DNA from 4 places in the Streptomyces sp. NPDC057623 genome. Region 1 is predicted to be linked to each of the others. Evidence: riboswitches for the same ligand, from Rfam matches in the RefSeq annotation. Region 1 holds a riboswitch; each other region holds the start of a gene.

What was found. Region 1 has a riboswitch for cyclic di-AMP ahead of ACFU95_RS45715 (transglycosylase family protein). Riboswitches for the same ligand answer to the same signal wherever they lie in the genome.
Region 2: it holds a riboswitch for cyclic di-AMP, as region 1 does, so the genes downstream of both, ACFU95_RS10460 (C40 family peptidase) here and ACFU95_RS45715 (transglycosylase family protein) in region 1, are expected to answer to the same signal.
Region 3: it holds a riboswitch for cyclic di-AMP, as region 1 does, so the genes downstream of both, ACFU95_RS48920 (M23 family metallopeptidase) here and ACFU95_RS45715 (transglycosylase family protein) in region 1, are expected to answer to the same signal.
Region 4: it holds a riboswitch for cyclic di-AMP, as region 1 does, so the genes downstream of both, ACFU95_RS01740 (transglycosylase SLT domain-containing protein) here and ACFU95_RS45715 (transglycosylase family protein) in region 1, are expected to answer to the same signal.

What each region holds. Positions count from the first base shown of each region.
Region 1 covers NZ_JBHVGZ010000093.1:15,794-21,317, reverse strand. The annotation lists gene ACFU95_RS45730 (nucleoside triphosphate pyrophosphohydrolase) at 1-624, shown strand, start outside; gene ACFU95_RS45725 (cytochrome P450) at 621-1,946, shown strand; gene ACFU95_RS45720 (transglycosylase family protein) at 2,114-3,148, shown strand; cyclic di-AMP (ydaO/yuaA leader) riboswitch at 3,358-3,557, shown strand; gene ACFU95_RS45715 (transglycosylase family protein) at 3,562-4,245, shown strand; gene eno (phosphopyruvate hydratase) at 4,533-5,524, shown strand, end outside.
Region 2 covers NZ_JBHVGZ010000007.1:135,228-140,751, reverse strand. The annotation lists gene ACFU95_RS10485 (DUF397 domain-containing protein) at 1-212, opposite strand, end outside; gene ACFU95_RS10480 (helix-turn-helix domain-containing protein) at 222-1,100, opposite strand; gene ACFU95_RS10475 (ATP-binding protein) at 1,314-1,772, shown strand; gene ACFU95_RS10470 (LysR family transcriptional regulator) at 1,777-2,694, opposite strand; gene ACFU95_RS10465 (LysE family translocator) at 2,819-3,433, shown strand; gene ACFU95_RS10460 (C40 family peptidase) at 3,488-3,961, opposite strand; cyclic di-AMP (ydaO/yuaA leader) riboswitch at 3,965-4,175, opposite strand; gene ACFU95_RS10455 (hypothetical protein) at 4,517-4,825, opposite strand; gene ACFU95_RS10450 (ATP-dependent Clp protease proteolytic subunit) at 4,833-5,468, opposite strand.
Region 3 covers NZ_JBHVGZ010000120.1:10,385-15,908, reverse strand. The annotation lists gene ACFU95_RS48930 (HPr family phosphocarrier protein) at 133-414, shown strand; gene ACFU95_RS48925 (GntR family transcriptional regulator) at 584-1,279, opposite strand; gene ACFU95_RS48920 (M23 family metallopeptidase) at 1,515-2,300, opposite strand; cyclic di-AMP (ydaO/yuaA leader) riboswitch at 2,314-2,477, opposite strand; gene ACFU95_RS48915 (M16 family metallopeptidase) at 2,728-4,116, opposite strand; gene ACFU95_RS48910 (M16 family metallopeptidase) at 4,113-5,468, opposite strand.
Region 4 covers NZ_JBHVGZ010000001.1:361,239-366,762, forward strand. The annotation lists gene ACFU95_RS01735 (CocE/NonD family hydrolase) at 1-1,042, shown strand, start outside; cyclic di-AMP (ydaO/yuaA leader) riboswitch at 1,315-1,498, shown strand; gene ACFU95_RS01740 (transglycosylase SLT domain-containing protein) at 1,504-2,277, shown strand; gene ACFU95_RS01745 (HAD family hydrolase) at 2,274-3,101, opposite strand; gene fahA (fumarylacetoacetase) at 3,425-4,648, shown strand; gene ACFU95_RS01755 (hypothetical protein) at 4,736-5,524, shown strand, end outside.

The DNA of each region.
Region 1 (5,524 bases):
CTCCTCGACCTCGTGCAGGTCATGGACCGGATCCGCGTCGAGTGTCCGTGGTCCTCCCAGCAGACCCACAAGGGCCTGGCGAAGTACGGCATCGAGGAAGCGTACGAACTCGTCGAGGCGATCGAGGACGGCGACCGCGACGAACTCCGCGAGGAACTGGGCGACGTGTTGTTGCAGGTCGTCTTCCACGCCCGGATAGCACAGGAGGACGCGGACGCCCCCTTCTCCATCGACGACGTGGCCGGCGGCATCGTCACCAAGCTCATCCACCGGCACCCGCACGTCTTCGGCGACGAGACGGCGACGACCCCCGAAGAGGTCAAGGAGCACTGGCTGCGCACGAAGGCGGTGGAGAAGCGGCGGGAGTCGGTGACGGAGGGCGTCCCCCTCGGCCAGCCGGGCCTCGCCCTCGCGGCGAAGCTGGCGTCGCGTGTCAGAACGGCGGGGCTGGAGGTGCCGCTGCCGACGGGGGAGGGCCTCGGGTACGAGCTGCTCGCGCTGGCGGTCCGGGCGGAGGCGGCCGGGGTGGATCCGGAGGCGGCTCTGCGGGTCGCGGCTCGGACCTACCGCGATGCCGTGCGGGCCGCTGAGGGGCTGACGGCTCCGGATACCGTCGAGGAGTGACAGACCAGCCCGCCTCCAGCAGCACCGCTCCCAGCAGCAGTACCCCCAGCGGGGCCACGCCCACGAGCACCACCCCCGAAGCCCCCGACCTCTTCACCTGGGAGTTCGCCACCGACCCCTACCCCGCCTACGCCTGGCTCCGCGACCACGCGCCCGTTCACCGGACCCGCCTGCCCAGCGGCGTGGAGGCCTGGCTGGTCACCCGTTACGCCGACGCCAAGCAGACCCTCGCCGACAACCGGCTCTCCAAGAACCCGGCCCACCACCACGAGCCCGCGCACGCCAAGGGCAAGACCGGTATCCCGGGGGAACGCAAGGCCGAGCTCATGACGCACCTGCTCAACATCGACCCGCCGGACCACACCAGGCTGCGCAGGCTCGTGGCCAAGGCCTTCACGCCCCGCAGGGTCGCCGAGTTCGCCCCCCGGGTGCAGGAGCTCACCGACCAGCTCATCGACCGGTTCGCCACCGAGGGAACCGCCGATCTGATCCACGATTTCGCCTTCCCGCTCCCCATCTACGCCATCTGCGACCTGCTCGGCGTTCCGCGTGAGGACCAGGACGACTTCCGTGACTGGGCGGGCATGATGATCCGGCACCAGGGCGGCCCGAGGGGCGGAGTCGCCCGGTCCGTGAAAAAGATGCGGGGCTATCTCGCCGAGCTCATCCACCGCAAGCGCGAGGCGCTCCCCGAGACCCCCGCCCCCGGCGAGGACCTCATCTCCGGCCTCATCCGCGCCTCCGACCACGGTGAGCACCTCACCGAGAACGAGGCCGCGGCCATGGCCTTCATCCTGCTGTTCGCCGGCTTCGAGACGACCGTCAACCTCATCGGCAACGGCACCTACGCGCTGCTCACCCACCCCGAGCAACGCGCTCGTCTCCAGGCGGCGTTGGCCGCCGAGGAGAGGGGCCTCCTGGAAACCGGCGTGGAGGAACTCCTCCGCTACGACGGCCCCGTGGAACTGGCCACGTGGCGCTTCGCCACCGAGCCGCTCACCCTCGGCGGACAGGACATCGCGGCCGGCGATCCCGTCCTCGTCGTCCTGGCCGCCGCCGACCGGGACCCGGCACGGTTCGCCGACCCCGATGTCCTCGATCTCGCCCGCCGAGACAACCAGCACCTCGGGTACGGCCACGGCATCCACTACTGCCTCGGCGCCCCGCTCGCCCGGCTGGAGGGCCAGACCGCCCTCGGCACGTTGCTCACCCGCCTCCCGGACCTCCGACTCGCCGTGGACCCGGGCGAGTTGAGATGGCGCGGCGGACTCATCATGCGCGGGCTGCGCACGCTTCCGGTGGAGTTCACCCCAGTTGGGTGAGTGCGTCCCCCTTGGCAAACGTGACACGCGCTCAAGTCTGTGATCTTCACGTGATCTGCGCGGCATTAACTTGTGACAAGTGATCGTCTGCCTATACCTTCACGCATCAACGACGGCGCCCAGGTTTCACGCGCCGCGGTCACCGTTGTCTCGCGAAAGGTCCCCGCATGCTCTCCGGGAACGGTCGTCACCGTCGCCCCCGTCAGGCCCCGGCTCTCCTCGTCGCGGCCGGAGTGACCGGGTCCGCCATCGCCATCCCGCTGCTCGGCGCCACCAGCGCGAGCGCCGCCGACGGCACCGTGTGGGACAAGGTGGCCGAATGCGAGAGCGGCGGCTCCTGGAGCGCCGACGAAGGCAACGGCCAGTACGGCGGGTTGCAGCTGACCCAGGACGACTGGGAGAAGTACGGCGGCCTGGACTACGCCTCCAGCCCCGACCTGGCGAGCCGTTCCCAGCAGATCGCCGTGGCCCAGGACATCCTCGCGGACCGGGGTACCAGCCCCTGGGGCACCTGTGCGGTGCTCAACGGACTCACCAAGAAGTCCGGGGCTCTCGACCTCGACACAGGGGTGGGTGAGGACTCGCCCTCCGAGGTGTCCGGCTCGTCCGGCTTGCTCGATTCATCCGGCTCGTCCAACTCATCCAATTCATCGGACTCATCCGACTCGTCCGGGAAGTCGGACCAGAAGGACGACTCCTCTGACGCGTCGAGTGACTCCTCGGACGCTGCGTCTGATTCGTCCCGGGATTCTTCCCCTTCGCCCTCTTCGTCCCCTTCATCACCTTCGGCGGATGACGCCGACGCGTCCGACGCGTCGCCCGACACCAAGGCGTCGCAGTCGTCCGACGGCTCTCCCGTGGAGGACTTCGAGGGTGACAATCAGGACAATGTGGTGCAAGACGTAGGCTCCTGGAGCCTTGTCGACACCGGAGCGGTCGACGCCGGGACGTCCGGCCCGGGGCGCCATCGGGGCCCCAGTGCCGACGAGAGCAAGGCCGTCGACGGTGCCGACAAGTCCGCCAAGTCCTCCGGCCGTCACGCCTCCTACGACGTCCGCGCCGGCGACACTCTCGCCTCCATCGCCGACTCCCTTGACCTCGAGGGCGGGTGGCGTGCGCTGTACGACGCGAACAAGGACGCCATCGGCGCTGACGCGAACCACATCTTCGCCGGTCAGACCCTGGACGTCCCCGTCGAATAACGGTCGAACAGGGCGAAAAACAGCGCGAGTTCGCGTCACTATTCGCACCTGAATGTCCGTTTTGAGGGCGGTGAGAGATAGATCTCAGAAGCCCTGATCGTCTTTGTAAAACCCGGAATCGCATGTCTACGGTCATGACCGCTCGCCACCAGTGCGAGCCCCGACAGCCGTCACGCCGAATCCTGCCGGCGGCCGTGCGGGAACAGTCGTCGCGTCAAGCGCCGTAGGCAGGAGCGGGGGACCCAAGGTAAGCGCCGGGTCCGGCAGTTGAGGCTCTTCGGGGCCGCACGGCCGGAACCGGCTCGGGGTGAAGTCGCGCAACAGCAGCCGAGAGGCGAGCGTGCGCGGCCGGGCAACTCAACCGGCCCGAACCCGACAGCTCACCTCGTAGGCGTCGGTGAGGGGATCTCTCCATGCTGTTTTCCAGCAAGGGCAAGCACCGTCGTCCGTCCAAGGCCGCTCGCGCCATAGCCGTCGTCGGCGTCACCGGCGCCGCCGCGGTCGCCGCCCCGCTGATGGCGGCCGGCAGCGCCTCCGCCGCCACCGCCTCCGAGTGGGACGCCGTCGCCCAGTGCGAGGCCGGCGGCAACTGGTCCATCAACACCGGCAACGGCTACTACGGCGGTCTGCAGTTCTCCGCCTCGACCTGGGCCGCGTACGGCGGCACGGCGTACGCCGCCACCGCCGACCAGGCCACCAAGGCCCAGCAGATCGAGATCGGCGAGAAGGTCCTCGCGGGCCAGGGCAAGGGTGCCTGGCCGAACTGCGGCACCGGCCTGTCGAGCGCCGCGTACAGCGGCTCCGGCTCCTCGCAGAGCACCGGGACCGCCCCTCGCGCCACCGAGGAGCAGCCGGCCTCCCGCTCCGCCGAGCGTCCGGCCGCCGAGAAGAAGTCGACCAAGACCGTCACCACCCCGACCGGCAAGAAGGTCAAGAAGGGCGACGGCGAGTACAAGGTCGTCAAGGGCGACACCCTCAGCTCGATCGCCGAGGCCGAGAAGGTCAAGGGCGGCTGGGAGAAGCTGTTCCAGCTGAACAAGGACATCGTCGAGGACGCCGACCTCATCTACCCCGGTCAGCAGCTGCACCTGAAGTAATACGCGGGAAACAGCTGAACCACAGCGCCCTCACAGCCGTGGACCTCATCGTGAAGGCGTCGTGAGGGTCACCCCCGTCCCCGCGAACTCCCCGCCTCGGTGCGTCTTCCCCCGTACGCACCGGGGCGGGGCTTTTTTGTGCCGGTGTCTTTGTTCCGTTCGGAAACAATTTACTCTCGGTTCTGTCCACGGGGCGGTCGACCGCTGGCTGAACGCCCGGAGCCGGTTAGGCTCGTCTCGCAGTACCCACCGCGGACCGCTTACCCGCGTCACATCCCAAGAAGGAGATGCTCGTGCCGTCCATCGACGTCGTCGTAGCCCGGGAAATCCTCGACTCGCGAGGCAACCCCACCGTCGAGGTCGAGGTCGGCCTCGACGACGGCAGCACGGGTCGTGCCGCCGTTCCGTCCGGTGCCTCCACGGGTGCCTTCGAGGCCATCGAGCTCCGCGACGGCGACCCCAACCGCTACCTGGGCAAGGGTGTCGAGAAGGCCGTCCTCGCCGTCATCGAGCAGATCGGCCCGGAGCTCGTCGGCTACGACGCCACCGAGCAGCGCCTGATCGACCAGGCCATGTTCGACCTGGACGCCACCGACAACAAGGGCTCCCTCGGCGCCAACGCCATCCTCGGCGTCTCCCTCGCCGTGGCCCACGCCGCCTCCGAGGCCAGCGACCTGCCGCTGTTCCGCTACCTGGGCGGCCCGAACGCGCACCTGCTGCCAGTGCCGATGATGAACATCCTGAACGGCGGCTCGCACGCCGACTCCAACGTGGACATCCAGGAGTTCATGATCGCCCCCATCGGCGCGGAGTCCTTCTCCGAGGCCCTGCGCTGGGGCGCCGAGGTCTACCACACCCTCAAGAAGGTGCTGAAGACCAAGGGCCTGTCCACCGGCCTCGGCGACGAGGGCGGCTTCGCCCCGAACCTGGAGTCCAACCGCGCCGCGCTCGACCTCATCATCGAGGCCATCAAGCAGGCCGGTTACGTCCCCGGCGAGCAGATCGCGCTCGCGCTCGACGTCGCCGCGTCCGAGTTCTACAAGGACGGCGCGTACGAGTTCGAGGGCAAGTCCCGCTCGGCCGCCGAGATGACCGAGTACTACGAGGAGCTCGTGGCGGCCTACCCGCTCGTCTCCATCGAGGACCCGCTGTTCGAGGACGACTGGGCCGGCTGGAACGTCATCACCGAGAAGCTGGGCGACAAGGTCCAGATCGTCGGCGACGACCTCTTCGTCACCAACCCGGAGCGCCTGGCCCGCGGCATCGAGGAGGGCTCCGC
Region 2 (5,524 bases), on a different contig from region 1:
GTCGTGAAGCCCGTCCAGCTCTCGGGGGAGAAGAGCAGCGCGGGTCCGGCCGGGTCCTTGGAGTCGCGCACGGCCAGCAGCCCGGTCCAGGGACCGGAGTGCGGCCGCGCCGTCTCCACACAGTTGTTCGCTCCGGTGCTGTAGCTGCTGCGCAGCCATCGCGCACCGGGCAGATCGGTACTCGACGTGATGTTCCGAGGCATTGCGGTCATGGTGCCTCCTTACGCACCGCCGGCAAGCGCGGCGATGTAATCCAGCGATTCCTCGGGCGAAAGGGCGTGGATCCGAAGGGCGTTGAAGGCCTCCGTGTAGGCCTGGAGGTCTTCTTCCCGTTCGAGGTAGAGGCTACTCGTCAAGTGGTCGAGAACAACCACATCCAGATCAGAAGTGCGCGAAAATGAGAAGATAACGAAAGGCCCGGTGATGCCGACATGCTCACCGGCCGCGAACGGCAGCACCTGGAGCCGGACTTGGGGCAGCCGTGCCGCCTCCATCAGCCGCCCCAACTGCCGCGCCATCACCTCGGGCCCGCCGATCTCCCGGCGCAGCACCGCCTCGTCGAGCACCGCGCTCAGCACCAGCGGCTGATCGGCGTGCAGCACGTCCTGCCTGGCCAGACGGACCGCGACCAGCGCCTCCAGCCGTTCGTCGGCGTCGGCGGCCTCGTCGGCGAGTCCGCCCACCGCGGCCCGGGTCACCGCCCGCGCGTACTCGGGCGTCTGCAACAACCCGGGCACCACGGAGGTCTCCAAGGTGCGCATCGCGCTCGCCTGGGACTCCAGACTGATGAAGTCGCGGTACGTCGGCGGCAGCACTCCGCGGTACGCGTGCCACCAGTGATGCCGCCCGGCACCCTCGTCGGACCCCGCCAGCACCAGCAGCAACTCCCGTAGCCGGGCGTCCTGTACGCCGTACGCGTCGAGCAGTAACCGCACATCGGCCGGTTTCACGCCGCTGGAGCCGGTCTCGATCCGGCTCACCTTGGACTGGTGCCAGCCCACCAGCCGGGCCGCCTCACCACTGGTGAGCCCCGCGCCGGTGCGCAACGCACGCAGTTCCGCGCCCAGTTTTCTGCGGCGCACCGCGGGACCGTGCTGCATGGGCAACTCCTTACTCCAACCGAGCCGCCCAAATACGGTCTGCCGTCGCAGAGTTCACCGCTTCGAGCGACAGATATATGCATATCTTGGGGGATCGGCACCCTGACGGCCCTGGTAATGGCAGTCTGGCGACGAAGCACCAGTCCGGGACCGTACTCGAACCCTCCGCTCCGTGTCGGACTCCGGTCCCGTTGGGAAAGGGACGACGTCGCCATGGCAGATCATCTGGAAGCATCCGTCACTCTGCCGAGCGATCCCGCCTCGGTCTCCGCGGCCCGGTCCTACGTGGTCACCACTCTCGCCGAGTGGGGACTGCCACCGGACACGGAGGTGGCCGACACCATCCGTCTGATCGTCTCCGAGCTCACCACCAACGCCGTACAGCACACCCTCGGGCAGTCACCCACCTTCACGGTGGACCTCGTCCTCGACCGTGACGAACACCTGCGCATCGGCGTCACCGACAGCCACCCCCGCTTCCCCAAGCGGCTGCCGGCCGCCGTCCAGCAGGACAACGGCCGCGGCATGGTCATCATCCGCTGGCTGACCGCGGAGTGCGGCGGCAAGCTGAGAGTGCGACCGACCCGCGAGGGCGGCAAGACCATCTCCATCGAACTGCCCTGGACGGTGCCCGCGGCACCCGTCCCGGCGGCGGGACCCCAGGACTCCTGACCCCTCACCCCTGCTGTCCGGACCGGCCGAACGTGCCCCGCAGCAGGGCCCGGAAGGCGTCCGCGGCGGGAGCCCTCTCGTCACCGCGATGGGCGACCGAGATCGTCCGGCGCAGCTCTCCGCCCTCCAGCGCGCGCACCCCGACCGGGGTGACCGACGTACGCGCGACCATCTCCGGTACGACCGCCACCCCGAGCCCCGCACTGGCCAGCGCGCACACCAGGAGATACCCCGGCGTCGGCACCAGCACCGAGGGCAGGGCCCCGGCCCGGGCCAGCACCGCCTCCACACCCCGCCGGGCCGGCGCGTCCGGCGCCATGCTGATCAGCGGCTGCCCGGCGAGCTCGGTCAGCGGCAGCCGCGCCGGTCCGCTGGTGAGGGCGTGGCCCGGAGCGGACACCAGGACCAGTTCCTCGACGAGGATCGGCTCGACGAGGACGGAGGAGACGAGCGGGGTCGGGGCGCCCGGCTCATAGGCGTGGGTCAGCGCCAGGTCGATCTCCCCGGCCGCCACGGCGGCGACGCCGGCGGAGGGTTCGTAGTCGGCGACCGTCAGCTCCACGTCCGGATGCGCCCGGCGGAAGGCGCTGAGAGCCGGCGGCAGCAGATGGATGCCGGCGGTCTGGAAGGTGCCGAGCCGGAGCGTGCCGCCCGTCAGCCCGGTCAGCCGGGCCAGTTCGTGCCGCGCCCGCTCCAGCTCGTCGAGCACCCGCCGGGCCCTGGTCACCAGCAGCTCGCCCGCACCCGTCAGCCGGGCCCCGCGATGGTGCCGTACCAGCAGGGCGGTGCCCGTCTCGCGCTCCAGCTTGGCCAGTTGCTGGGAGAGCGCGGGCGTGGTGTAGCCGAGCCGCTCGGCGGCCCGGGTGATCGAACCCGCCTCGGCGACCGCCACCAGGGCGGCGAGGCGGGTCGGGTCGTACATGGCGGGTCCCTTCGAGCGCGGGGCCTCTCAGCCTGTCTGACGGCCCTGCCTAAAGCATTGCTTAAGGAACACCCAGACTATTCGAAATACCTGCTGAAGGCTTCCGCGCGGCAGGCTGGCAGGCATGGACGCTCAGCTCATCGCCTTCACCGGGGTCTCCGCCGGCCTGGTCGCCATGCCCGGGGCCGACTTCACCGTCGTCGTACGCAACGCTCTCGTCTCCCGCCGGGCCGGCATCGTCTGCGCGCTCGGGATCGGGGCCGGGCTGCTGGTGCATGTGACGCTGGCGGTGGTGGGGGTCGCCGCGGTGCTGACCGCCGTACCGGCGCTGTTCCGCGCGCTTCAAGTGGTAGGCGGCGGCTATGTGCTGTACCTGGGCGTCCAGACGCTGCGGCAGCGGCGCGCCGAAGTCGTGCACGAGCGCGAGGACTCCGCCACACGGCCGTTGCGGCAGGGCTTCGTGACCAACGCCCTCAACCCGAAGGCGTCCCTCACCTTCCTCAGCGTGCTGCCCCAGTTCGTGCCGGCGGGCGCTCCGGCGCTGCCCCGGACGCTGCTGCTCGCCCTGATCGTGCTCGCGATCGCGCTGGTGTGGTTCCAGGCGGTCGCCCTGCTGGTGGACCGGCTCGGCAGGTGGCTGCGCCGCCCGCGTGCCGCCCGGGCGGTCACGACGGTCACCGGCGCCGCGCTGACGGTCTTCGGCGCGGCACTCCTCGCCGGGCCGCTACAGACCCTCTGAAGGGCCCGGGGGCGGTGACGGCGTGTCAGGTCGCCCCCCCCGCCCCCGGGAAGGTCACTTGACCCGGCCGTACCAGACGCTCCTGGTCCAGATCTTCTGGAGCCTCACGACGTCCCCGCTCTTCGGGGAGTGCCAGATCCTTCCCTTCCCGGCGTAGATGCCGACGTGGTAGACGTTCGACCCCGAGTGGAAGAACACCAGGTCTCCGGCCTTGCGGTTCGTGGCGGAGATGTGGCGGGTCTTGTTGTACTGCTGGGCCGCCGTACGGGGCAGCTTCTTGCCCGCTTTCTTGAACGAGTACAGCGTGAGCCCGGAGCAGTCGAACCGGTTCGGGCCTGTGGCGCCCCACCTGTACGGGGACCCCTTCTTGGAGGCCGCGACCTGGAGTGCCTTCGTCGCCGGCGTGGCGGCCTCCGCCTCGGAGGCGAAGCCGGGCGCCACGATCGAGCCGCCCACTGCGGCGATGGTGAGAGCCGAGGCCGTACCGGCCCGGGCCATGAGCGACGGGACACGATTGAGCGCAGTCATGCGCAACCCTTCGTCAGCCGCCTGTGAAGGATGACCTGTCGGATTCGGGCTGGCGAAGTTGCCCGGCCGCGTTGCCACGGCTTCACCCCAAGGGCGGCTCGGATCGAACGAACGTCCGCTCCGGCGACCCGTCTTGCTCGGGTCCTCCACTCCTGCCGATCCACTCCTGTCGACCGGTCATCCGGGCGGCGGCAGGACTCGGCGTCCGCCCGGACCGCCCCGCCGCTGTGGCGGGGGCTTGTCGTCAGTCAGGGATCTTGACGCACGGATGAACGAAAATCCCAACGGAACCGGGGATTTGTGGTGTTACTCACCACTCACCCGTTCGGGTGGACACCCCTTTGTTCGAGTGGGCGTCCAGGTGCCCGAGGAGCCCCGGACCTGGGGCGGAACGCTTGATTCCGCCTTGGGGTCACACCCGTTGCGCAACCTTGACGGGCGCTCAAAAGGACAGGCGGCTACGCCGAAAGGCGGTACGTCGTTTGGTCCGTTTCAGCTGCGTTCCGGACGCCTCGACAGTGGGTCGGGACGTCCGGAACCGGTCTGTACGGGTCGTCAACTGTCGGAGCGCGGCGGCACCGTGACGCGAGCCGTGCGGCGTTCTCCGTCCAGCACGCGCAGCGCACGCGCCAGCGTGGGAGCGTGCAGCTCGGTCTCGCCCCGCTGGTGCATCAGCGCCAGCGCGTCCCGGAGCTCGGCCGCCTTGCCGACCAGCGCCTGGGCGGCGCGCAGTCCGCTGTAGGTGTCGCCGTGCCGACCCGGGTTGATCCGGCCGAGCAGGTCGACGGCATCGAGGTAACGGTCGATCAACTCGCCCTCCGCGCGGGTCAGTGCGGGCAGGGGCGGCAGCTCGGGTGGCAGCACGGGCCGGTCACCGCCCGGTGGGCGGCGCGGCGGTGGCCCTGCGACTGGGGATGATCGCGTCCACCAGTCCGTACTCCAGCGCCTCCTGAGCGCTCAGGATCTTGTCCCGCTCGATGTCCTCGCTCACCTGTTCGCGGCTGCGCCCGGTGTGCAGGGCGAGCATCTCCTCCAGGCGGACCCGAACGCGCGTCAGTTCGTCGGCCTGGATGGCCAGATCGCTCGCCTGGCCCTGGACCGGCTCGGGCAGCCCCGGCTGACGGATCACCACCCGGGCCCCCGGCAGGGCGAATCGCTTGCCCGCAGTGCCCGCGGCCAGCAGCACCGCGCCGGACGCGCCGGCCTGGCCCAGGCAGATCGTCTCCACGTCGCAGGTGACGTACCGCATGGTGTCGTAGATCGCCGACATGGCGCTGAACGAGCCGCCCGGCGAGTTGATGTACAGCGAGATGTCCCGGTCGGGGTCCTTGTGCTCCAGGTACATGAACTGGGCCATCACGTCGTTCGCCGAGATGTCGTCGATCTGTGTGCCGAGAAAGACGATCCGCTCCTCGAGCAGTTTCGAGTACGGGTCCTGCGTCCTGGTGCCGCTGCTCGTGCGCTCGGTGAACTCGGGCAGCACATGGCGGGCGGTCGGTCGGGTCATGGCTCACGCTCCCTTGGCGGAGTGCCTGTAAAAAATGTACAGGACGTACATGACGT
Region 3 (5,524 bases), on a different contig from region 1:
TGGAGGACGTATGACGGGTCGAGGCCGCGACCCGACGGTCACCTCAGGAGGGGACGTTTTGTCCCTCCCGGCATGCTTCACGGGTGTGGGAAACTGGTCTAGACAACCCTGAACACCGAAGGGCAGCATCACATGGCTGAGCGCCGCGTCAACGTCGGCTGGGCCGAGGGCCTCCACGCCCGCCCCGCTTCCATCTTCGTCCGGGCCGCCACGGCCGCAGGTATCCCGGTGACGATCGCCAAGGCCGACGGCAACCCCGTCAACGCGGCCTCCATGCTGGCCGTCCTGGGCCTGGGCGCCCAGGGTGGTGAGGAGATCGTGCTCGCCTCCGACGCCGAGGGCGCCGACGTCGCCCTCGACCGTCTGGCGAAGCTGGTCTCCGAGGGCCTCGAGGAGCTGCCCGAGACGGTCTGAATGACCTGAGCGGCACTCCGTAGCAAGTGGTGAAGCCGCGTCCGCCTTTTCGGCGGGCGCGGCTTCGCTGTTTTCGGGCAGGCGGCCACCGGAATTACCGGTCCACCTGAAAAAGGGCAGCGGAAATTATCCGCCACCGAATATCCCCTCTTTGTATACGGCGCCCGTGTTAATGTCGCAGGCTCGGCATGTTTACGGGATGTTGCGAATTCCTCACACGGTCGGCGCGATCGCCGCCGGTGCCGAACCGCAGCCGGTGCGCGGAGAGCGCGCGCTCGGCGTGCAGTGCCGTGACCGCCCGGGCGCGCTCACCGTCGCCGCGCGCCACCGCGTCCACGATCGCGCCGTGCTCGGTCCAGGACTCCGCGGGGTTGGCCGGCGCCTCCACGGCGTACATCCAGGCGATCTTGTGACGCAGCTGGGTCAGCGTCGAGGCCAGCGCGGGGCTGCCGGAGGCCTGGGCCAGCGTCTCGTGGAACCAGCTGCCCAGCGAGCGCAGATCCTCGCTGTTTCCCCTCCTGGCCCGCTCCTGGCCCAGCCTGACCAGGCCGCGCAGGACTTTCAGATGGGCCTCGGTGCGCCGCTGGGCGGCCCGGGCGGCACCGAGCGGCTCCAGGAGCGTGCGCATCTCCAGCAGGTCGGCGGCCTCCTGCTCGGTCGGTTCGGCGACGCACGCGCCCGCGTGCCGCCGGGTCACCACGAAGCCCTCCGCCTCCAGGGTGCGCAGGGCCTCCCGGACGGGGACGCGGGAGACGCCGTAGCGCCGCGCGAGGAGTTCCTCGGTGAGCCGGCCGCCGCGCTCGTAGACGCCGGCGACGATGTCGTCCCGGATCGCGGTGCATACCGAGTGCGCCGGAATACGCATGACCGACCTCCGCCTTAATCCCCGTGAAACGTCGACGAATGACGTGTTCCCGGTGACTCTATTGCAACCGGACGGAATTTCCGACGGCGGGCCGGAATCCATGGATATTTTTTGGACAGTCGATCGTCCCGGAAACGCCGAAAGCCCCGGCACGGGAGCCGGGGCTTCGGGGAAGCAGTGCCTCGGGGAGGCGGACCGCTGAGAGGCGGGGCCTCGGGGAGACGCGGTGGGGACGTCAGACGTTCACGCCGTGCGAGCGCAGGTAGGCGACGGGGTCGATGTCGGAGCCGTACTCGGCCGTCGTGCGGGCCTCGAAGTGCAGGTGCGGTCCGGTGACGTTGCCGGTGGCGCCGGACAGGCCGATCTGCTGGCCGGGGGTGACGGTCTGGCCCACCGAGACGCCGATGGACGACAGGTGGCCGTACTGGGTGTACGTGCCGTCGTTCATCCTGATCACGATGTTGTTGCCGTACGACCCGCCCCAGCCGGCCTCCACGACGGTGCCGGAGCCGACCGCGTGGACGGAGGTGCCGCTGGCGGCGTGGAAGTCGACGCCGGTGTGGCTGCCGGAGGACCAGACGGCCCCGCCGGACTTGTAGCCGGTGGAGACGTACGAACCTGAGATCGGGGCGACGTAGGACAGCAGGCGCTTGCGCTCGGCCTCGCGGGCGGCGCGCTCCTTGGCCTCGCGCTCCTGCTTGGCCTTCTCGGCGGCCTGCTTGCGGGCGGCCTCCTCGGCGGCCTGCTTCCTGGCCGCGGCCTCCTGGGCGGCCTGCTTCTGGGCGGCGGCCTGGGCGTCGATCTGCTCGGCGAGCGTGTCGTCGACGGTGATGACGGGTATGAGACCGGTCTGCTCGACGGCGGGTTCGGCGGCGAGAGCCGGGGCGGCCAGGGTGCCTATGACGCCGGTGGCGGTGAGAGCGGCGACGCCCGCCGCGCGGGCGGTGGTGCGCTCGAACCGGCCGGGACGACGATGCTTCCCGGAGGCGCGGTTCTTCCCGGTGGCGCAGGTGAACGCCATGTAGTGGCTGGTCCTTTCCTTCCTTCTCGCCTACCGGGTTAGCTGACGGGTTCGGAGCAGGAAGGTCTCCTACGGACCCCCTCGCGGCTGCGCGGGCGTCCGATTCACCCCAGGGACTACGGGCGGGTCCCCGGCTCCCCTGGCTCGCGCCGTACGGGGACTCGGCGATGGCTGTCCGGTGCCGCGGGCGCGGCGCACTGCCTGACGGACAGCCCGGAAGACGCTAAGCGGCACCACTTTCAATCCCCAAACGGATCGCGGATTTTGTAGCGCATCCCACAGGCCAGACAGGCAACCTTTCCCTCAATTCGGGCATAAAGGGGCCCTGGTGACTTCGAAGTCACCAGGGCCCCTCACGCACGCGTGCCGTCGCCCGGCGCGGTGTCGTCCTCTACTCGGTCCTCTGCTCGGTCCTGTGCCCGGCCCTCTACTCGGCTGCCACGACGGTGACTTCGCCGATGCCGAGGGCCTCGACGGGCTCCCGGATCGCGGCCGCGTCGCCGACGAGGATCGTCACCAGGCGGTCCACCGGGAAGGCGCTCACGGCCGCCGCGGTGGCCTCGACGGTGCCGGTCGCGGCGAGCTGCTGGTACAGCTTCGCCTGGTAGTCGTCGGGCAGGTGCTGCTCGACCTGGTCGGCCAGCGTGTTCGCCACGGAGGCGGCGGTCTCGTACTTCAGCGGGGCCACCCCGACGAGGTTCTGCACGGCGAAGTCCCGCTCGGCGTCGGTGAGCCCTTCACCGGCGACCCCGCGCAGGACCTTCCAGAGGTCGTCCAGCGCCGGACCGGTGTTCGGGGTGTCGACGGAGCCGCTGATGGCGAGCATCGCCGCGCCCGTGCCGTCCGGAGCGGAGCGCATGACCTGCCCGAACGCGCGCACACCGTAGGTGTAGCCCTTCTCCTCGCGCAGGACCTTGTCCAGGCGGGAGGTGAGGGTGCCGCCGAGGCAGTAGGTGCCGAGCACCTGCGCGGGCCACACGCGGTCGTGCCGGTCGGGGCCGATACGGCCGATCAGCAGCTGCGTCTGCACGGCGCCGGGGCGGTCCACGATGACGACGCGGCCGGTGTCGTCCGCGGTCACCGGCGGGACCGGGCGGGGCTGGGCCGGGGAGCCGGTCCAGGCGCCCAGGGTGTCGCCGAGCAGGGCGTCGAGGTCGACGCCGGTGAGGTCGCCGACGACCACGACGGTGGAGGTGACGGGGCGCACGTGCCGCTCGTAGAAGGCGCGTACGCCCGCCGAGTCGATGCCCGTGACCGTGTCCTCGGTGCCCTGACGCGGGCGCGACATGCGCGAGGTCGCCGGGAACAGCTCCTTGGAGAGCTCCTTGGCGGCGCGGCGCGAGGGGTTGGCCAGCTCGTGCGGGATCTCGTCGAGCCGGTTGCGCACCAGGCGCTCGACCTCGGCGTCCTCGAACGCGGGCGCCCTGAGGGCGTCGGCGAGCAGCCCCAGCGCCTTCGGCAGACGGGAGACGGGCACCTCGAGGCTGACGCGGATGCCGGGGTGGTCGGCGTACGCGTCGAGCGTGGCGCCGCAACGCTCCAACTCGGCCGCGAACTCCTCGGCGGTGTGCTTGTCGGTGCCCTCGGAGAGGGCGCGCGCCATGATCGTGGCGATGCCGTCCAAGCCCTTCGGCTCGGCGTCCAGGGGCGTGTCCAGGAGCACCTCGACGGCGATGACCTGCTGGCCGGGGCGGTGGCAGCGCAGGACCGTCAGGCCGTTGTCCAGCTTGCCGCGCTCGGGCGCAGGGAACGCCCAGGGCCGGGCCTCGCCGGCCTGTGGCTGCGGGTGGAACTCCATGCTGGCGAGCTCGGTCACTGCGCCGACTCCTCGTTCTCGTCGGTGGCGGGGGCTTGGGCGTCCTCGGCCTCGTCGGCGACCGGCTCGTACACGAGCACCGCGCGGTTGTCGGGACGCAGGCGGGCCTTGGCGACCTCCTGGACCTCCTCGGCGGTGACGGCGAGGACGCGCTGCACGGCGGTGAAGGCGAGCTGCGGGTCGCCGAACAGGACGGCGTACCGGCACAGTTCGTCGGCGCGGCCAGCGACGGTGCCGAGCCGGTCCAGCCACTCGCGCTCCAGCTGGGCCTGCGCGCGCTCCATCTCCTCGGCGGTCGGGCCGTCCGCCGCGAAGCGGGCGAGCTCCTCGTCGACGGCCGCCTCGATGACGGGGACCTCGACATCGCCGGAGGTCTTCACGTCCAGCCAGCCCAGGGAGGGCGCCCCGGCCAGGCGCAGCAGGCCGAACCCGGCCGCCACGGCCGTACGGTCGCGCCGCACGAGCCGGTTGTAGAGACGGGAGGACTCACCGCCGCCGAGGACGGTCAGCGCCAGGTCGGCCGCGTCGCACTCGCGTGTGCCGTCCATCGGGAGCCGGTAGGCCGCCATCATCGCGCGCGCGGGAACGTTCTCCTCGACGACCTCGCGCAGCTGCTCGCCGATGGTTTCGGGCAGTGCGCCGTCGCGCGGCTCGGGCTTGCCGTCGTGAGCCTGGATGGAACCGAAGTACTTCTCGACCCAGGCGAGGGTCTGCTCCGGGTCGATGTCGCCGACGATGGACAGGACGGCGTTGTTGGGCGCGTAGTAGGTGCGGAAGAACGCGCGGGCGTCCTCCAGGCTGGCCGCGTCCAGGTCGGCCATCGAGCCGATCGGCGTGTGGTGGTAGGGGTGTCCGTCGGGGTACGACAGGGCGGTCAGCTTCTCGAACGCCGTGCCGTAGGGGACGTTGTCGTAGCGCTGGCGGCGCTCGTTCTTGACGACGTCGCGCTGGTTCTCCAGGCCCTCCTCGTCGAGCGCCACCAGGAGGCTGCCCATACGGTCGGCCTCCAGCCACAGCGCGAGCTCCAGCTGGTGGGCGGGCATGGTCTCGAAGTAGTTGGTGCGCTCGAAGCTGGTGGTGCCGTTCGGCGAGCCGCCCGCGCCCTGGACGAGCTCGAAGTGGCCCGTGCCCTTCACGCTGCTCGATCCCTGGAACATCAGGTGCTCGAAGAGGTGGGCGAGTCCGGTACGGCCCTTGACCTCGTGACGGGAGCCGACGTCGTACCAGAGGCAGACCGCGGCGACCGGTGTGAGGTGATCCTCGGAGAGCACCACGCGCAGGCCGTTGGCCAGGCGGTGCTCCGTCGCGGTGAGGCCGCCGGATTGTGCCTCCGGTGTGGCCGTGTGACCCATGGGCTAGGTGTCCTTCCGGTCGCGTGCGCTGCGTTTGCCGAGCAGTTCGGCTCAAG
Region 4 (5,524 bases), on a different contig from region 1:
CTGGGTCGGCGAGCCGGCCTGGCCCTCTCCCCATGTGCGCGCGGTGACGTACGCCTTCCAGGGCGCCCCCGTCCTGGTGCGCTCTCCCATGCACACCGGCATCGACGCCGGACGCTTCTTCCCGTTCGGCAACGACGCCGACCTGCCGCCCGACCAGCGGGAGGAGGACGCGCGCTCGGCGTGCTTCGAGTTCGAAGTGGGCGAGGAGACCTGGGTGCTGGGGCGGCCGAGGGTGCGGCTGCGGCTGACGTCGGAGGTGCCGCGCGGGCAGGTCGTCGCCCGGCTCTGCGACGTGGCGCCGGACGGTGCCTCGACCCTGGTGACGCGGGGCGTGCTGAACCTGTCCGCCCGCCATGGCCGCGATCGTGCGGTGCCGTGGGAGCCGGGCGCCACCCAGGACGTGACCTTCGAGCTGAACGGCATCGGCCACGCCTTCCCGCCCGGTCACCGCATCCGCCTCGCGGTCTCCTCCGCGTACTGGCCGTGGATCTGGCCCCAGCCGGACTCGGCGGCGGGCTTCGGCCTGGAACCGGCGGGAAGCTCCCTGGAACTTCCGGTACGCGCGCGTGCGTTGGACGAAACGGTGGACGACGTGGCGGAGGGCACGGCAAACGGCACGGCGATCACCTTCGAGGAACCGGAACAGGCGGAGCCGCTCGGCGTGAACTCCCCCGTCACGCTGGACGAGCCGCGCCCCGAGCGGCTGGTCGTGCGGGACGTGGCCAAGGGCGAGTGGCGCCTGGAGGTCGACCCTCGGTACGGCGGCACGCGCGTGTACCCCGACGGTCTGGAGTTCACCGAGGACGCGCTGGAGACGTACACGATCAACGAGTCGGACCCCTTGTCGGCCCGCACCCGATCGGAGTGGTCGATCCGTCTGCACCGCCCGGAGCAGGCATGGGACGCGACGGTGCGGACGCGCTCGGAGATCAGCTGTGACCGGCATGACTTCGTCGTCTCCAACGAGGTCGTCTGCCTGGAGGGCGAAGAGGTACTTTTCCACCGCACATGGGAGAAACGGACTCCACGGACAGCCGGATAAAGGCGAGTTGGATTCATTGCCCGATTTGCCGCTCTTGTGGATGCCAGTGACTTGGGTCACGCCCGCCCGGCCGCCCGCACCGCCCGGCACCCCCTCGTCTCCCCTTGCCTCACACGCAAGTTGAGGCTTGGCAACCGCAAAGGATCAAGTACCCCATACCCACCAGACCATGGTCAACCGGCACGTCAGGTGACCACGGCACTTGTTCCGGACATGTGCTCTCGCATACGTTCCCGCTCAGTCGGGCGGACGCCGAATCCTGCCGCCGCCCGAGTCATCCACCCACGGAACTCACACACGTACGGCAGGAGCGGGGGACCCAGGTAGGCCGCCGGACCGGACGCCTTGATGGCGCACCGGACGGCTAGGGGTGAAGTCGCGACGCCGCACGGCGGCGCGGCCGGGCATCTCCCGCCCGAACCCGACAGCTCACCTCGCAGGCGCCGGAGAGGAACAGCGCCATGTCCCGAGGCAAGCACCGCCGCCCCAGCACCAGTCCGCTCACCCGCCGTGTCGCCATGGCCGGCACCGGCACCGCCGCCCTCGCGCTCCCGCTGCTGAGCGCCACCACCGCGAGCGCCGCCCAGCCGGCCCAGGCCCCCAGCGCCGCCCAGGCGGCACCCCGGTCCGCGCCCTCCGTGGCGAAGGACAAGACCATTACGTACACCACGAAAAAGGGCGATTCGCTCTACGGCATCGCGGATCGGTATGACGCGCAGGGCGGCTGGAAGCAGCTCTACAAGGACAACCGCGCGACCATCGGCGACAACCCCCGGCTCATCCACCCGGGCGTCGACCTGAAGGTCCGGGCGACCAAGACGGCCGCCACGCCGACCAAGACGGCCGAGAAGGCGCCCGCGCCCGCCAAGAAGTCCGCCGTCGCCCAGGCCACCCAGTCGTCGGTGAAGACGTTCCCGGACAACCTCGACGGCTGGATCCGCAACGCCCTGGACATCATGGGACAGAACGGAATTCCGGGATCGTACGAGGGCATTCACCGCAACATCATGCGCGAGTCGTCGGGCAACCCGCAGGCCATCAACAACTGGGACTCCAACGCCGCGGCGGGCACCCCGTCCAAGGGCCTCCTCCAGGTCATCGACCCCACCTTCGCGGCCTACCACGTGCCGGGGACGGTGTACGACCCCTTCAACCCGGTCGCGAACATCGCGGCCGCGTGCAACTACGCGGCCGCGCGCTACGGCTCGATCGACAACGTCAACGGGCCCTACTAGGCGAGATCGGCGAAACTGCCCGCGAACAGTCTCTCGAGGACGACGGCGATGCCGTCGTCCTCGTTCGAGAGGGTGACCTCGTCGGCGACCGCCTTGAGTTCGGGGTGGGCATTGGCCATCGCCACCCCGCGGCCGGCCCAGTCGAACATGGGGATGTCGTTGGGCATGTCCCCGAAGGCGATGGTCTCGTGCGCGCCGAGGCCGAGGTGCTCGGCGGCGAGCGCGAGACCGGTCGCCTTGGTGATGCCGCATGGCTGGAGTTCGACGGTCCCGGGCCCGGACATGGTGACCGTCGCGAGGGAACCGACGACCGATCGCGCCGTCGCAGCCAACTCGTCGTCGGACAGGGTGGGATGGCGCAGCAGCACCTTGCTGATCGGCTCGCACCACAGGTCGTCGCGGTACTGGACGCGTACGGCGGGCAGGGTGGGGTGGGGCATCAGGTACCCGGGTTCGATGAGCGTGAGCCCGTCGACGCCGTCCTGGTCGACGGCCGCGTACACCTCCCCGACCTCGGCCTCGATCTTGCCGAGCGCGGTCTCCGCCAACTCCCGGTCCAGGGTGACGGACCACAGCAGACGGTCCGCGCCGGCGTCGTACAACTGCGCGCCCTGTCCGCACACCGCGAGCCCCCGGCTGCCCAGGACGTCGAGGAGCGGCCGCACTCTGGGCGCCGGCCGTCCTGTCACGACGAGGTGCTGGGCACCGGCCGCCGCGACCTGCGCGAGCGCGTCGAGGGAGCGGTCGGAGAGCGTGTCGTCGCCTCGGAGCAGCGTCCCGTCCAGGTCAGTGGCGATGAGTGAATATGCGATGGGTGGGGCCATGATCAGAGAATACGGACAGGAAGCCCCATCGACTCGACGTGAACCGGACGGCTGCTGTGTTCACATGTGTTGACACCTGTTCCGGTTCGGATTCTGTTTCAGCCTGCGCAACTTCCTTCCGGTTGTTGCGATTTCACTCCCCCGTGGTCCGGCGGCCGCGTCAGCGCATCGCGTCGGAGGCGCCCGAGTCTCGGCCGGGTACCGCGACCTGGTGATTCACCGGCCCGGCGACGCGAGCTCGGCACTGCCCAAGACCGGCACCTCACCCGTAACGTGTGGCCCGACCACATGGCACGGAGCGTATGAGAGTGAGGCAGCACCCCATGCCCCCCTTCGATCTCCCCGAGGGCGACCCCTTCGGCACGCACAACCTTCCGTACGGCGTCTTCTCCCTTCCCGGCTCGGACTCCGCGCGCCGGGTCGGCGTCCGGCTCGGCGACCACGTCCTCGACGCGGGCAAGGCGGCCCACGCACTCGGCTCGCCGTATGCCCCACTGCTCGCCCAGGACTCCCTGAACCCGCTGCTCGCCGCGGGCCCCACCGCCTGGTCGGACGTGCGCCGCGCCCTGACGGCGTGGGTGACGGTTCCGGCGCACCAGGCGGCCGTCGCGGACCTGTTCCACCCCCTGTCCTCGGTGACTCTGCACCTCCCCTTCGAGGTCGCGGACTACGTCGACTTCTACGCCTCCGAGAACCACGCCCGTAACGTCGGCCAGATCTTCCGCCCCGACGCCGCGGACTCCCTGACCCCCAACTGGAAGCATCTGCCGATCGGTTACCACGGACGCTCCGGCACGGTCGTCGTGTCCGGTACGGATGTCGTACGCCCGTCGGGCCAGCGAAAGGCTCCCGCCGACCCGGCTCCGGTCTTCGGCCCGTCGGTCCGCCTCGACATCGAGGCCGAGGTCGGCTTCGTGGTCGGGACGCCGTCGGCGATGGGCGAGCCGGTGGCGCTGGGCGACTTCCGGGAGCACGTCTTCGGCCTGTGCCTCCTCAACGACTGGTCGGCACGCGACATCCAGGCCTGGGAGTACGTCCCTCTCGGCCCGTTCCTCGGCAAGTCCTTCGCCACGTCGGTGTCGGCGTGGATCACCCCGCTGGACGCGCTCGAGGAGGCGCGGGTGGCCGCACCGGAGCGGACACACTCCCTGCTGCCGTACCTCGACGACTCGGGCTCCGAAGCCGAACCCGGCGGCTACGACCTGCGCATCTCCGTGGCCGTCAACGGCCACGTGGTCTCCGAGCCCCCCTTCTCCACCATGTACTGGACGGCCGCCCAGCAACTCGCCCACATGACCGTGAACGGCGCCTCCCTGCGCACCGGCGACCTGTACGGCTCGGGCACGGTGAGCGGTCCCACCGAGCGCGAGCGCGGCTCCCTGCTGGAGCTGACGTGGAACGGCCGAGACCCTCTCGAACTCCCCGACGGAAAGCGGACGTTCCTGGAGGACGGCGACGTGGTGACCCTGTCCGCCTGGGCTCCCGGGCCGGGTGGGGTGCGGGTGGGGCTGGGCGAGGTCACCGGGCAGGTTGTATCAAGCGGTTGACACAAAACCCCGGGAGGGCGCATCTTGTACTCACCACTTAGTACAAGCGGTGAGTACAAGTCGTTTCCACGGGGGTCCGCCTTTCTCATGCTCGAACTCGATTCACGTCCCTCCGCGCCGACGCCCGCGTCCCGCGTACCTCTCGACCGCTACGCCCGCTGGACGGGCCTGGCCGTCGGGATACTGGCCACCCGCTGGCTGCTCCCCCTGAAGAACGGGGAGGGCGCCCTCTACGCCATCCTCGTCTTCGGCCTCTGCGCGGTGGCCGGAGTACTGCTCGGCGACCTGCTGACCACGCCGCGCCGCGGCGCCGTACGCACGGCGGACCTCACCCCACGCAGGGTCCGCGACTACGTTCCGCGTCGCATGACCGTCCTGCTGCTCGGCCTCGCAGCCGCGTTGGTCGTGCTGCTGATCACGGCAGCCACGGTGGCATCCCGGGACGACCTGGGCCGCGCGGGGCGCGCGTTCACCGCCACCTGCGGGGGCGTGACCCACTCGTACACCCCCTGGCCTGGCCTCTACTACGGCCTTCCCGTCCTGGCTTCCCTCGCCCTGTCCACCGCCGCCTGCGGCTGGTCCCTGCGGCGCATCGCGACCCGCCCCGGCGACGAACAGTCCCGCCGAGACCGGACGTTGGCGATCGTCGCGGCGTGGGGGTTGGTGGTCTCGTCGGCCCTGTTCGGCGTGGCCTCGACGGTGTCGGGTGCGCTGATGAGCACGACGTGCGACGGCACGGCGGGAGCCGTGGGCAACTGGACGGTGTGGCCACTGGGACTGCTCGCCCTGCTCACGGCACCCTGGTGCCTGTTCACGATCGTCTCACCGCGGGCCACGGCCGCCTGGCGGGGCCGCCGGGCCGGCGGCAACGGAATC